Regions from separate parts of the Rhizobium atlanticum genome, predicted to be linked through region 1. Evidence: predicted binding sites of a transcription regulator. Region 1 holds the regulator's gene; the other holds the start of a gene.
The links. The regulator LexA, encoded in region 1, represses DNA repair genes until DNA is damaged. The targets are predictions, from matches to a motif close to TGTTCNNNNTGTGTTCNG.

Region 1 (7,704 bases):
GGCTGGCGACCATGCGCTGGTGCGGATCGGTGATGTCTGTGGAGTCGTGATAGAAGGCCGACAGTGCGCCGACGCAGCCGCACATGACGGCCATCGGATGTGCATCGCGGCGGAAGCCGGTGAAGAAGCGGCTCATCTGCTCATGCACCATCGTGTGGTGCGTGACGCGATAGTCGAAGTCCTTCTTCTGCGCGGCCGTCGGCAGTTCGCCGTAGAGCAGGAGGTAGCAGACCTCGAGGAAGTCGCCGTGCTCGGCCAGCTGCTCGATCGGATAGCCGCGGTGCAGCAGCACACCTTCGTCACCGTCGATATAGGTGATTTTCGATTCACAGGATGCGGTCGAGGTGAAGCCCGGATCGTAAGTGAAGGAAGCGGTGTTCTTGTAGAGGGCACCGATGTCGATGACGCTCGGGCCGATCGTGCCGCTTTTAACGGCGAGGTCAACCGATTTGTCACCGATTTTTATTGTAGCGCTTTGATCCGTCATGCTGTCCTCCGAAATGTCGGTGGCGCCACAAAAGCGCCATAGGGGTTAAGCGTCCTTTCCGATAGCTATATGATCGTGACGCTAATGCCAAGTTACCGTGACGGCATTTTGTGCATTGCGGCATCACCTTTTAGGCACCGCAGCGATGAGCCGCACGCATAGCGGAAGCCGATGATTCGACTGGCCTTTTGCCGCTTACGATTTTCCCTCGTATTTCAATCGATTATCCTTGCCGGATTTGCTTGAAGGTTGCATTGTTAGCGCCTGGCGGGTGATCTTGGGCGGGGCATGCAGGAAACGACCACAGCCGAATTGCGGCCGCAAGCGGGCGTCGGCCTTGCCGATCCGCCAGATTTTCCTGCGCCTGCGGTGGTGACTCAATCGGTAAGGACACAGTCGCAGACCCCATTGCATCGTCGGCTGCTCGCCACCGCCGGGCAATCGCTGCGTGCCGGGGCCCGCATGCTGGGCGAAGAGGCCGATCATGGCCGCCTGCTGCTGTTCTCGCCGGTCTTCCTCGGAGCCGGCTCGGCATTCTGGTTTCTTGCGGCATCGGATGTTCCCCTCGTTGCATCGCTGCTCTGCCTGCTGGTGTCGGCGGCCGCGGTTTTCCTCACCGATCCCAGCCGACCGGCCTTGCGCGCAAGTTTCATGGCGCTGGCACTTTTCGCCGGCGGCATGCTCTCAGCTCAGTTCGAGAGCTGGCGGGCTTCGACGGTGATCCTCGATTCATCCGTGACGACGACGGTGACTGGCCGCGTCGAACGGCGGGAAGGCGACGGGCGCGGGCGCTGGCGCTACATTCTTGCCGTCGCCGGCACCGAGGCGCCGGAGCTGAAACGGCCGCCGAGACGCATCACCGCGATCGTCCGGGGCGCCGATGCGCCTTCCGAGATCGGCGACATCATTACCGGCAAGGCACGTCTGACGCCGCCGGCGGGCCCCGCACTTCCCGCGCTCAACGACTTCTCCTTCGGTGCCTATTCGACGGCATCGGCGCCAACGGTTTCTTCTATGGTGCGCCGGAGAAACTCGACTTGGAGGCAGGCCCGCAGGCGGTCAGGTCGACGGCGGACGCCCTGCTCGAATGGCTCTACCAACTGCGCAGCAGCATCGGCGACCGCATAAGATCGATCCTGCCCGGTGATACCGGCGCCTTTGCCGCTGCCCTGGTGACGGATGAACGGCGCGCCATATCGCACGCGACGACGGAGGCGCTGCGCCAGTCCGGCCTTGCCCATATCGTCGCGATCTCTGGCCTCAACATGGCGCTGTCGGCTGGCATCTTCTTCGTCGGCTTTCGGATGCTGCTCAGCCTCTTTCCCGGCGTCGCCCAAGCCTATCCGACAAAGAAGATCGCCGCTGCCGGCGCGCTCATCGCCGTCACCGCCTATTACCTGATCTCCGGTTTCGGGGTTTCGGCCGAGCGCGCCTTTATCATGATGGCCATCATGCTGATTGCCGTCTTCTTCGACCGGCCGTCGATCAGCCTGCGCAATGTCGTTCTCTCCGCGCTCATCATCATCGCCATTTCACCTTCGGAAGTATTGGGACCGAGCTTTCAAATGTCCTTTGCCGCCACATTGGCCTTGGTATCGGGCTATCAGTTGTGGAAGGACAGGCGTGTCCGCGAAAACGCTTTTCTGAAACTGCCGATCATCAGGCCGGTGGTTGCCGTCGCCGGTTTCTTCGGCGGCGTCTTCCTGACCTCGCTGATCGGCGGCTTTTCCACCGCATTGTTTTCGATTGAGCATTTTCATCGCCTGAAGGCTTACGGCCTGCCGGCAAACCTTGCGACGATGCCGATTATCTCCTTCATCGTCATGCCGGCCGGATTGTTGGCGATGTTGCTCATGCCTTTCGGTTTGGACGCTCCGCTCTGGAAGGTCGTCGGATTCGGCCTCGATCTGGTGATTGCGGTTGCCAAGACGGTGTCCGGCTGGGGCGGTGATATCGGCATCGGCCGCTTGCCCGGCTGGTATTTCGCAGTGGCGGTGGCAGGCTTTCTGCTGCTGACGCTGCTGCGCACTCGGCTGCGCCACGTCGGCACATCGATCATCGCCATCTCGACGCTCATCGTGCTGCTTCTGCCGGTTCCCCGGCCGCCGGATCTGGTGATTTCGGAGGATGGCAGTCTGGTTGCGGTCGTCGCGGCTGAGGCAATAGCTTCCAACCGTGAAAACCCGCCGGATTTCATATTCGACCAGTGGCAGAGAGCGCTGGTGCTGCCGACACATGATCCGCCGAAGATGCTGGATGGTCCGGCCATTCCGCCGGAAGGAGAAGACCGCCGTGTCAGGCTTTCCCGCGATCAGCAGAACGAAGCGAGTGCAGCGATGCGGGCAGCCGCCGCAGGCGGTGAAGCAAACCGTTTTTCCTGCGTCAAGAAGGCTTGGTGCACATCAAGACTTGGCAATGGCAATATCGTCACCGTCACCGTCATCGACAATGCCGCCTATCTCGGCCCGGCCTGCGATACGGCCGATATCGTCGTGACCTCGGTCCGTCTGCGTTTCAACAGCTGCCGTTCAGGCGGCACGCTTTTCACCGGCGAGACGCTGCGCAGGACCGGTTCGCTCGAATTGCGCTTCGCCGATGCCGGCCTGGAGGTCACCACCGCCTTCGATGCTTTGTCGCGACCATGGATGCGCCATCGCGCCTATGATTGGCGCAATGATCGTTTTACCGATTCCAGCCCATCCGGCGTCAGTGATAGCGACGGATGAGGCCGACGAGCTTGCCCTGCACCTTGACGCGGTCGGGCCCGAAGATGCGGGTCTCATAAGCCGGGTTGGCGGCCTCGAGCGCGATCGAGGCGCCCTTGCGGCGAAAACGCTTCAGCGTTGCTTCCTCGTCATCGACGAGGGCAACGACGATATCGCCGGGACTGGCGGTACTGCCGTTGCGAATGATCACGGTGTCGCCGTCGAAGATGCCGGCGTCGATCATCGAATCGCCTTTGACCTCCAGCGCATAGTGCTCACCGGAGCCGAGCATATCTGCAGGAACGACGATATCGTGGGTGTTGTTCTGGATCGCCGAGATCGGAACGCCGGCGGCGATACGTCCCATGACCGGCACGGAGACGGAGTTGCCATTGTCGGCGACCGGCTTTGGCGCAGCGGGGGCGGCGACCGGCTGGGGCTTGCCGAGGCTGCCCTCGATGACGCTCGGCGAAAAGCCGCGACGCTGAAGACTGGGGTTATAGGCCTCCGGAAGCTTGATCACCTCGATCGCCCGGGCGCGGTTCGGTAGGCGGCGAATGAAGCCGCGTTCCTCAAGCGCCGTGATCAGGCGGTGAATGCCGGATTTCGAGGCGAGATCCAGGGCATCCTTCATTTCGTCGAAAGAGGGAGGAACGCCGGATTCCTTCATGCGCTCATGAATGAAAAGGAGAAGCTCCTGTTGTTTGCGCGTGAGCATCGACGTCAGACCCCGTGATTGAAACAAATCCAGAACGGACACTATATGTTCCATATGTGTTCCGCAAGTAGCTAAATTTCCGTAAAAGTTCACGTCAACTCGCGGAGATTTTTATTTTCATTTGCTGGATTGGCGCACATGTCTTGCATTGAGGGAGGTGCTGTCGCACATCTCTTGCCGGTTTCAGGAGGGATATTCATGAACGCGCATTCCGCCAGGTCGCACCCGCTGGATCATGTCGTGCTGCCCGTGGTCAATATCGATCTGGCGCGTGAGAGGCTCGGCAAGCTCGGTTTCACCGTCGCCGCCGATGCGCGCCATCCCTTCGGAACGGAGAATGCCTGCGTCTTTTTCGCCGACAAGACCTATCTGGAGCCGCTTGGCGTGGCGAGTGTCGACGAGAGCGAAGCAGCGGCCCGCCAGGGCAACGTCTTCATCGCCCGCAATCGCGCCTTCCGTTTCCGCTGCGGCGAGGAGGGACTTTCTGCGCTGGCCTTCCTCAGCGAGGATGCCGACCTCGATCATAAGCGCTTCGTCAGCAACGGCGCGAGCGCCGGTGAGATGTTGCAGTTCAGCCGGCCGATGCGGATGCGGGACGGTTCGGAGAGCGTCGGCAGCTTTAAGCTGGCCTTTGCAGCTGATTTGCGCGCCCCCGATTTCTTTCTCTTTACTTGCCAGCGCATCACTTCGTTCCCTACAGATCGCGCCGCGCTGGAGACGCACGCCAATGGCGTGATCGGCATTGCCGAGATCGCACTTTGTGCACCGGACCCGGCGGCATTCGCCGCCTTCGTCGGGCTCGCGATTGGGCAGGCGGCGGTGGAGAAAACCGGTTTCGGCATGAATATCGCGGCATCGAATGCAAAGATCAGCTTGATGACGCCGGAAGGGCTGGAGGCCTATTTCGAGACCGCTGTCTCATCAGCCGATCGCGGCCTGCGGGGGCGGGCAATCCTCTTCAACGTCATCGATCTTGCCGTGACAGAAGCGCATTTGGGTGCTAACGGGATCACATTCACACGCAAGAACAATCGCATTCTGGTGAAGCCCACGCCCGGGCAGGGTGCGCTCTTCGCCTTCGAGGAAACACGATGAGCACCGACACGAATTCCGAAGTCAGGATCGGCGAAGGCGAAGGCCAGGTCGCTTTTTCCAATACTGGCCGCTTGTCGCTGATCGCCGGTCCATGCCAGATGGAGAGCCGGGATCACGCCTTCATGGTCGCCGGCACGCTGAAGGAGCTTTGCGGCAAGCTCGGCATTGGCCTCGTCTACAAGAGCTCCTTCGACAAGGCGAACCGTACCTCGCTCTCGGCTGAACGCGGCATCGGCCTGGAAAAGGGCATGGAGGTCTTTGCCGACCTCAAGAAGGAATTCGGCGTTCCCGTCATAACCGACGTCCATACGGCCGAGCAATGCGCCGAGGTGGCCAAGGTGGTTGATGTCCTGCAGATCCCGGCCTTCCTCTGCCGTCAGACCGACCTTCTGATCGCCGCCGCTAGGACCGGCCGCGCCGTCAATGTCAAGAAGGGCCAGTTCCTCGCCCCTTGGGATATGAAGAACGTTCTGAAGAAGCTCAACGCCAGCGGCAATCCGAATGTGCTCTTGTGCGAGCGCGGTGCCTCCTTCGGTTACAATACGCTGGTTTCCGACATGCGTTCGCTGCCGATCATGGCGGCGATGGGGGCTCCCGTCATTTTTGACGCCACCCATTCCGTGGCGCAGCCGGGCGGGCAGGGCGATTCCTCCGGCGGCCAGCGCGAGTTCGTGGAAACGCTGGCGCGCGCGGCAGTGGCGACGGGAATTGCCGGCGTCTTCGTCGAAACCCATCAGGATCCCGACAATGCACCGTCCGACGGGCCGAACATGGTCTATCTCAAGGACATGCCGCGACTGCTCGAGAAGTTGCTTGCCTTCGATGCGATCGCCAAGGCCTAACGTTCAACAGGCTGACATGATCGTGGTCTAGGCCACGATGCCATACACCTTCGAAGGCGGGAAATTGCGCCATTGTAATTTGCACGCCTTCGATTATGACAGGCTTCGAACGACTTATCACCCACCGAGCAGGAAGAACCCATGACTGCAATCACCGATATCATCGCCCGCGAGATCCTCGATAGCCGTGGCAACCCCACCGTCGAAGTCGACGTCTATCTCGAAGACGGCAGCATGGGCCGCGCGGCCGTTCCCTCGGGCGCCTCGACGGGCGCACATGAGGCGGTCGAGCTGCGCGACGGCGGCAAGCGCTATCTCGGCAAGGGCGTCGAAAAGGCGGTCGAGGCCGCCAACACCGAGATCTTCGACGCGATCGGCGGCATCGACGCCGAAAATCAGATCCAGATCGACAACATCATGATCGAGCTCGATGGCACGCCGAACAAGTCGCGCCTCGGCGCCAACGCCATCCTTGGCGTCTCGCTCGCCGTCGCCAAAGCTGCGGCCCAGGCATCCGGCCTGCCGCTTTACCGTTACGTCGGCGGCGCTTCCGCCAGCCTCCTGCCGGTGCCGATGATGAACATCATCAACGGCGGCGCTCATGCCGACAACCCGATCGACTTCCAGGAATTCATGATCCTGCCGGTCGGCGCCGATTCGATCGCCGACGCCGTGCGCATGGGTTCGGAAGTCTTCCATACGCTCCGCAAGGAGCTTGCCGCGCAGGGCCACAACACCAATGTCGGTGACGAAGGCGGCTTCGCTCCCGGCCTGAAGAGTGCGCCCGAAGCCCTCGACTTCATCATGAAGTCGATCGAGAAAGCAGGCTACAAGCCGGGCGACGACATGTGCCTCGGCCTCGACTGCGCCTCGACGGAATTCTTCAAGGACGGCAAGTATGTTCTGGAGGGCGAAGGCCGCACGCTCGAGTCGGGCGCCATGGCCGAATATCTGGCCGAGCTCGCCGGCAAATACCCGATCATCTCGATCGAAGACGGCATGGCCGAAGACGACTGGGAGGGCTGGAAGGCGCTGACCGATCTGATCGGCAAGAAGACTCAGCTCGTCGGCGACGATCTCTTCGTCACCAACTCGGCCCGCCTTCGCGACGGCATCCGCATGGGCGTCGCCAACTCGATCCTCGTCAAGGTCAACCAGATCGGCTCGCTGACGGAAACGCTTGATGCCGTTAACACGGCGCATAAGGCAGCCTATACAGCCGTCATGTCGCACCGCTCCGGAGAAACGGAAGATTCGACCATTGCCGATCTCGCCGTCGCCACCAACTGCGGCCAGATCAAGACCGGCTCACTGTCGCGTTCTGACCGTCTCGCCAAGTACAATCAGCTGATCCGCATCGAGGAGGGCCTGGGCCCCCAGGCCCAATATGCCGGCCGCTCGATCATCAAAGGCTGATCCGATCTGATTTGCAATGCTCGACCCGCGCCTCACCGGCGCGGGTTTTTTCTTGCCGGCGGTTACGGTCAATGAACGGTTAATCTCTGCGCGTTATGCTGAACGAATTGGTAATGCGTTCAAGAGCATGCGTGTATGTGGACAAAGCATCATAAGAAGAGAAAGCTCGGCCGCTTCGTCATCCCGGCTATGACGGTCGCCTTCCTTTCCTATTTCGGTTATCATTGCATCCATGGCGATTATGGCCTGCGGGCGACGGAGACGTTCGAGCGTCAGCGCGTCGCGCGCGAAAGAGAGCTTGCCGTCCTGAAGGCGAAGCGCGAACATCTGGAAAGCCAGGTGGCGCTGCTGAGTGACGGCTCGCTCGACAAGGACATGTTGGACGAAAAGGCGCGATATCAGCTGAATATGTCGCGTGCGGACGAGATCGTCATATTCAAA
Region 2 (7,704 bases), on a different contig from region 1:
CCTTGCGCATGCCGGCACTTTCCACCTGGAACACGCCGACCGTCTCGCCGCGCGACAGCATCTCGTAGGTCGGTTTGTCGTCGAGAGGAATGGCCGCAAGATCGACTTTGATGCCGCGCTTGGCGACGAAATCGACGGCGACCTTCAGCACCGTCAGCGTCTTCAGGCCGAGAAAGTCAAACTTGACGAGGCCGGCCTGCTCCACCCATTTCATGTTGAACTGGGTGACCGGCATGTCGGAGCGCGGATCGCGATACATCGGCACCAGCTTGGACAGCGGCCGATCGCCGATGACGATACCGGCGGCATGCGTCGATGCGTGGCGATAAAGCCCTTCGATCTTCTGGGCAATGTCGAGCAGGCGCGCCACCACCGGTTCCTTCGCCGCCTCCTCCTGCAGCTTCGGCTCCTCTTCGATCGCTTTAGAGAGCGGCGTCGGATTGGCCGGATTGTTCGGCACGAGTTTGCAGATCTTGTCGACCTGACCGTAGGGCATTTCCAGCACGCGGCCGACGTCACGAAGTGCGGCGCGCGCCTGCAACGAACCGAAGGTGATGATCTGCGCCACCTGCTCGCGCCCATATTTCGCCTGAACGTAACGGATCACCTCTTCGCGACGGTCCTGGCAGAAGTCGATGTCGAAGTCAGGCATCGAGACGCGTTCCGGATTGAGGAAGCGCTCGAAGAGCAGCGAGAAGCGCAGCGGGTCGACGTCGGTGATGGTCAATGCATAGGCGACCAGCGAACCGGCGCCCGAACCGCGACCGGGACCGACGGGAATATCATGCTGCTTGGCCCACTTGATGAAGTCGGAAACGATCAGGAAGTAACCCGGGAAGCGCATGCGCTCGATAACGCTGAGCTCGAACTCCAACCGCTCACGATAATCCTTTTCCTCGTAACCCGGCGACATGCCGAGCGTGGCAAGCCGCATGTCCAGCCCTTCCACCGCCTGGCGGCGCAATTCGCCCGCCTCGGCGCGTTCGGCCTCCTCGGCATCTTCGGTGGCGCCGGTAAAGCGCGGCAGGATCGGCTTTCTTGTCTTCAACACGAAAGAGCAGCGCCTGGCGATCTCGATCGTGTTCTCAAGCGCTTCCGGCAGGTCCGCAAAGAGCTTGGCCATCTCGGCCCGGCTTTTCAGATAGTGATCCGGCGTCAGGCGAAAGCGGCTGTCGTCCGAGACGATGGCGTTATGCGCAACCGCCATCAGCGCATCATGGGCGTCGTAATCGTCGCGGGTCGGAAAGAAGGCCTCGTTCGTGGCGACGAGCGGCAGGTCATGCGTGTAGGCAAGCCTGACGATCTTCTGCTCGTGCCGCTTGTCGTAGGTGCCGTGCCGCTGCAGTTCGACATAGAGTCTGTCGCCGAAGAGACGCTTCAGCGTGAGCAGCCGGGCTTCCGCCTGGCCGGGATGACCTTCCCTGACAGCCGCGTCGACCGGTCCGGTCAGGGCGCCGGTCAAGGCGATCAGACCTTCCGTGCCTGCCTCTTCCAGCCAGGAGGCTCTGACATGTATGGCCTGGTTGCTATCGCCGCCGAGATAGGCGCGGCTGACGAGATCGACCAGCCTTTCGTAACCGGCCTCCGTCGCGGCAAGTAGAACGATCGATGGCAGCTTGATCAGGGCCTGCTGACCGCCGCGCTTCTCACTTTCCAATCCGTCTTCCATGTCGATGGAGACCTGGCAGCCGATGATCGGCTGCAGGCCCTCGTCCATTGCCTTCTGGGAGAATTCAAGGGCGACGAAGAGATTGTTGGTGTCGGTAATGGCGATCGCAGGCTGACTGTCGCTGGTCGCCTTGTAGAGGATCTTCTTCAGAGGCAGCGCACCCTCAAGAAGCGAATAGGCGGAGTGGACCCTCAGGTGGATGAAGCCCGGCGTGCCGCCGGTCGCCTCACCCATTGAACCCTTTTCCGTCTCCGCCATGATATGCCTTCCCAATCAGCCGAAATGAATCGGATGCATTGTCGGCATTGAGGGCAATGATGTCCAGAAGAAGACCCGCTTGCGAACCGCATGACTGCCATGCGATCCCCTGAAAACTTTAGATCGCGATGACGATCAGCGAGAAGCTGGCAACGAACATTGCGATGGAGGTGAATGCTGCGATATCACGGATCATGTCAGTCATCTGGCTCTCCTTTACTCGTTATGTTTTCAATTTGTTCCATCTACGTTCCGATGTCAACAGGAATCTTTTCCTTTGCGCTTGCGTTTGAAAATGCCGGCTCCGGACTGCGAATCGAACCTCGCCCTCGGCGCTGGCTTTGAACATGCTCCGCGACCGGCTCGACATCGCCTGCCGAACGGATCCGTACAGCGCATTCGATGTCTGATGCACCTGCCCCAAGTCGATCGGGCGATGCCCACTCTTTCGTTCTTCTTATGTTCTCATCGTTCTGCTATATCCGTATCAGATGAGGCAGGAGGAAGATGATAATGCTCGACACCGTGATGCTGAACGACTTCATCGTAGAGGCGAAGGCCGCGACCTATGTCGGCGGTGGTGTGCCTCGCCCGCCCTGCCGGCCGGGTGCTCACGATATCGGCTACGAGCGCGGCGACTGGTCCTATCTCGACAGCTACTTCGGCGGCACCGACTTCGCCGGACAGGAAGTGATTTGGTTTGCCGGCGAACCCGTCTGGGCCATGAATTATTTCGGCCGCGTCGTCGCGTCCGATTTGATCGACGGCAGAGCCGCCGGAACGGTGATCAAGGCGGCGCTGTCGGCAATGTATCGGGAGGGCCGCTTTCTCGGCGGAATGGAATTCGATCATCCGTTCGGCCGCTATGTCGACCGCAGCGAAGGCGGCTGCGAGGGATTCAGCGGCCAGGAATGCATCATGGTCGAGGAGCGGAAGGCCTATGTGCTCGATTATCGCGGTGGGCTGGTTATTCCCTGATGTCCGACCAGGAGGTCGGCGAGATCAGCCCCTCATCCGCATGCCGGCACCCTTTCCCCGCTTGCGGGGCGAAGGGAGATGGCCGCGACCCCTCCGTTCCCCACCTACCTCTCGCGGGGCAAGTCCCCTCGCCCCGTTTACGGGGAGGGGGTTAGGGTGAAGTGGTCAACCAAACAGCCATGGATAGCCGTCTCAAAAGTCGACGATCTTGCCGTCCGAAATCGTGACGCGCCGATCCATGCGGCCGGCAAGTTCATGGTTGTGGGTGGCGATGAGGGCGGCAAGGCCGGATTGGCGCACCAGCGCCTCCAGCGCATCGAAGACGTAGCTTGCCGTTTCCGGATCCAGATTGCCGGTCGGCTCGTCGGCAAGAAGCAGCGTCGGCGCATTGGCGACGGCGCGGGCGATCGCGACGCGCTGCTGTTCGCCGCCGGAAAGTTCAGCCGGGCGATGCGAACCGCGATGGCCGATGCGCATATAATCGAGAAGCTGGCCGGCTCGCTCCCGGGCCTCCTTCCAGGACAGGCCGGCGATCAGCTGCGGCATCATGATGTTCTCAAGCGCGGAAAATTCCGGCAGGAGGTGATGGAACTGATAGACGAAGCCGATCTCGCGTCGGCGGATCGCCGTGCGCTTCTCATCTGAAAGGCCATCGCAGGCAAGGCCGTTAATGGTAACCTCGCCGCCATCGGGATGCTCGAGCAGGCCTGCGACATGCAACAGGGTCGACTTGCCTGTGCCGGAGGGGGCGACAAGGGCGACGATTTCCCCTTTAGACAGCGAGAAATCCGCACCCTTCAGGATCGTGAGCAGCGTATCGCCCTGCCCATAATGGCGCTCGACGCCGGTAAGCTTGAGGACGACGTTGCGGTTCATGAATGCGGCATTCCTTATTCGTAGCGCAGTGCCTGCACCGGATCGAGCCTGGAGGCGCGCCATGCCGGGAAGATGGTGGCGATGAAGGAGAGGCTGAGCGCCATGATGACCACCGAGATCGTTTCGCTGATATCCATCTCGGCGGGCAGCTGGCTGAGGAAATAGACCTGCGGATTGAAGATCACGGTGCCGGAGATCCAGGAGAAGAACTGGCGGATGGATTCGATATTGACGCAGACGAGAACGCCGAGCAGCACGCCGGCAAGAGTACCGACGATGCCGATCGCCGCTCCGGTCATGAAGAAGATGCGCATGATGGCGCCGGCGCTGGCGCCCATGGTGCGCAGGATGGCGATATCGCTGCCCTTGTCCTTCACCAGCATGATGAGGCCGGAGATGATGTTGAGCGCCGCCACGAGCACGATCAGCGTCAGGATCATGAACATGACGTTGCGCTCGACCTGGAGTGCGGAGAAGAAGGTCTGGTTGCGCTGACGCCAGTCGGTAAGGTTGATCTGGCGGCCGGCCGCCTCTTCCACCTTCGGCCTCAGGGCGTCGATATCATCGGGATGATCGACGAATAGTTCGATCGACTGCACCAGCCCGGCGGCATTGAAGTAGAGCTGCGCTTCCTCGAGCGGCATGAAGATGATTGAGGAATCGTATTCGGACATGCCGATCTCGAACAGGCCGGAAATCTTATAGGATTTGACGCGCGGATTGACGCCCATCGGCGTGATGTCGCCTTCCGGCGAGGTCAGGGTAATGAGGTCGCCGACGCGCAGACCCAGCTGATCGGCCATGCGGGTGCCGATCAGCACGCCCTCGCCAGAGGCATAGCCCACCATGTCGCCGGATTTGATGTTGTCGGAGATTGTCTTGAGTTTCGTCAGGTCTTCGGCGCGGGCGCCGCGCACCAAAGCGCCGGTGCTGCCGCCAGCCTGAGCTGAGGCAAGCACCTGCCCTTCGACCAGGGGCAGCGCCATCTTGACGCCCGGCACCGCCGCGAGTTTGGCGGTCAGGTCGGGGTAATCGGTAAAGGGGCCATCGACCGGCTGCACGATCATATGACCGTTGATGCCGAGGATGCGCGAGACGAGTTCGGTGCGAAAGCCGTTCATGACGGCCATGACGATGATCAGCGTCGCAACGCCAAGCATGATGCCGACGAAGGAGAAGCCGGCGATCACCGAAATGAAGGCCTCCTTGCGGCGGGCGCGTAGATAACGCCACGCCACGAGGCGCTCAAAGGTGGAAAATGGCTTGCCAGCCGGACCCAAGCCGGATTTTGAACTCCGGTCCACTGCTGCCTCTGCCATTTCGCCTCCGTTTCCTTAAGCCACGAACCTGTTGATCGCCGCTTCGATGGTCATCGTTTCACGGGCGCCGGTCTTGCGGTCCTTCACTTCGACCTCGCCGTTCGCGACCGCACGCGGGCCGGCGATGATCTGGACAGGTACGCCGATCAGGTCGGCGGTCGCGAACTTCGTGCCGGCCCGGTCGTCGGTGTCGTCATAGAGCACATCCTTGCCGGCCTTTTTCAGCGCGGCGTAGATCAGCTCACAAGTATCGTCGCAGGCCTCATCGCCCGCCTTCATGTTGATGACGACGACATCGAAGGGTGCGACCGATGCCGGCCAGATGATTCCGTTGTCATCATGCGATGCTTCGATGATGGCGGGAACAAGGCGTGTCGGACCGATACCGTAGGAACCCATGTGAACGAAATGTTCCTTACCATCTGGCCCCTGCACTTTCGCACCCATCGGCTCAGAATATTTCGTGCCGAAATAGAAGATATGGCCGACCTCGATGCCGCGGGCGGAAAGCCGCTCGGCTTCGGGAACGGCGTTAAAGGCTGGCTCGTCGTGCATTTCCGAGGTGGCCGCGTAGAGCGAGGTCCACTTGTCGAAGATCGCCTTGAGGCCTTCGACACTGTCGAAATCGGTGTTTTCGCCGGGAATATCGAAGCCGACGAAGTCCTTGTGGCAGAAGACCTCGGATTCGCCGGTGTCGGCGAGGATGATGAATTCATGGCTGAGATTGCCGCCGATCGGGCCGGTATCCGCGCGCATAGGGATGGCGCGAAGGCCAAGCCGATCGAATGTTCTGAGATAGGCGGCGAACATTTTATTGTAGGAATGCTCCGCCCCTTCGCGCGTCAGATCAAAGGAATAAGCGTCCTTCATCATAAATTCGCGCGAGCGCATGGTGCCGAAGCGAGGCCGGATCTCGTCACGGAACTTCAGCTGGATGTGATAGAGATTGAGCGGCAGGTCCTTGTAGGATTTGACGGAGGAGCGGAAAATATCCGTCACCATCTCCTCGTTGGTGGGGCCGTAGAGCATCGGCCGGTCCTGGCGGTCCTTGATGCGCAGCATCTCCTTGCCATAGGCATCATAACGGCCGCTTTCCTGCCAGAGCTCGGCCGATTGCAGGGTCGGCATCGAAAGCTCGATGGCGCCGGCGCGGTTCTGCTCCTCGCGGATAATGGCGTTGACCTTGTCGAGCACACGCTTGCCGAGCGGCAACCAGGAATAGATGCCCTGAGACTGCTGGCGTATCATGCCGGCGCGCAGCATCAACCGGTGGGAGACGATTTCCGCCTCCTTGGGGTTTTCCTTAAGAATGGGCAAGAAGTAGCGAGACAGACGCATGGCGATTCCGGAGCAGTTGAGATCCCGCCGGCGAGCGGAATCGAAGATACTTGTGAATGTGGGAGCGTTCATAGCCGCTTCGCGGCGGGAAGGAAACCCGCAACTGCTGTCGGCCGCCTCCCGGATACGCATGTTCGCACCCGCAAAACGAAAGGGCGTGAAAAAGCGCGTGTTTATAAGGACTTGAACGAAAATCTTGTCAACAGAAAAATTTTGCTAGGGTGTAGCAAAAATGCAAAAAAAGCTAATGACAAAGCACAATCTTTGAGCTAGCTTTAGCTCACAAAACAGGCAGGAAGCTAAATTCTTGCTGTACTCGCGGTCAAGTCTTGGGAGGATCAGATCTTAGGCGCGCTCGTCGCAGCCCCGGCAACGGTTACAGATCACGCGATACTTAAAACAAGGCTTCTGGCCTTGTTTTTTTTTGGCTTTTCGCCCTCTCCTCCCATTCAAGCTCCAGACAGCTTCCGTAAGGGAAGCATCTCATTCCGTTAGGCGAGCTCTCTGACGCGCCAGCATGACGCCAATATACGAGCTCGATTTCCATGATAAGATTTGCATATGCTCAAACTTTGAGCAAAAGCTATCTCAATAGAAGCTAGGCCCGAGTTGTGGAAGGGCGTCGAAGCCCCAGCCGAAATAGGTGTCGCAGACATACCAAATGCCATAGATCAGCGCCGAGATCAGCGTCGTCAGCGAAAAGACGAAGGCGGCGCGAAAGCGGGTGGGCGCGCTTGGCACGGTGCCGAGCACGATATCGTCGTCTTCCGCCTGGGTGCGCAGCCCGATCGGCAGAACGGCGAACAGCGTCATCCACCAGATGATGAAGTAGACGGCGAATCCCTGAAGGAAGGTCTGGAGCATTATCTTTCCCGGTGGTGTCTTGCCGACAGAACGCGTGAAGCGCAGTGCCGCTTGGAGCTGGCGCACTTATACGGCGGAATAGCGTGCAACTCAAAGCGAACGAAACATTTCGCCTTCTTCGGGTCATTCTGCCGCAGCGAAACCCTGTCCGATTGTATTTGATTTAGGCCTGTTCGAGTTCGATCAGCGTGCCGAAGAAATCCTTGGGATGCAGAAAGAGCACCGGCTTGCCATGCGCGCCGGTCTTCGGCTGGCCGTTGCCAAGCACCCGCGCGCCGGCGGCGACCAGCCGGTCACGGGCGAGGATGATATCGTCCACCTCGTAACAGATATGATGCATGCCGCCGGACGGGTTCTTTTCGAGGAAGGTTGCGATCGGCGAGTCCTGCCCGAGCGGCTGCA

Region 2: the regulator LexA is predicted to act here: its motif matches at 2,165-2,182, upstream of dnaE (DNA polymerase III subunit alpha).

The regions. Positions count from the first base shown of each region.
Region 1 is NZ_JAQJCJ010000009.1:5,868-13,571, reverse strand. It holds gene gltA (citrate synthase) at 1-487, opposite strand, end outside; gene PH551_RS14440 (hypothetical protein) at 683-973, opposite strand; partial or broken gene PH551_RS14435 (ComEC/Rec2 family competence protein) at 950-3,213, shown strand; gene lexA (transcriptional repressor LexA) at 3,194-3,910, opposite strand; gene PH551_RS14425 (VOC family protein) at 4,109-5,005, shown strand; gene kdsA (3-deoxy-8-phosphooctulonate synthase) at 5,002-5,847, shown strand; gene eno (phosphopyruvate hydratase) at 5,989-7,263, shown strand; gene PH551_RS14410 (FtsB family cell division protein) at 7,399-7,704, shown strand, end outside.
Region 2 is NZ_JAQJCJ010000005.1:270,104-277,807, reverse strand. It holds gene dnaE (DNA polymerase III subunit alpha) at 1-1,927, opposite strand, end outside; gene PH551_RS10190 (DUF5680 domain-containing protein) at 2,441-2,905, shown strand; gene PH551_RS10185 (ABC transporter ATP-binding protein) at 3,098-3,781, opposite strand; gene PH551_RS10180 (lipoprotein-releasing ABC transporter permease subunit) at 3,796-5,100, opposite strand; gene proS (proline--tRNA ligase) at 5,116-6,438, opposite strand; gene PH551_RS10170 (DUF1467 family protein) at 7,027-7,302, opposite strand; gene mce (methylmalonyl-CoA epimerase) at 7,466-7,704, opposite strand, start outside.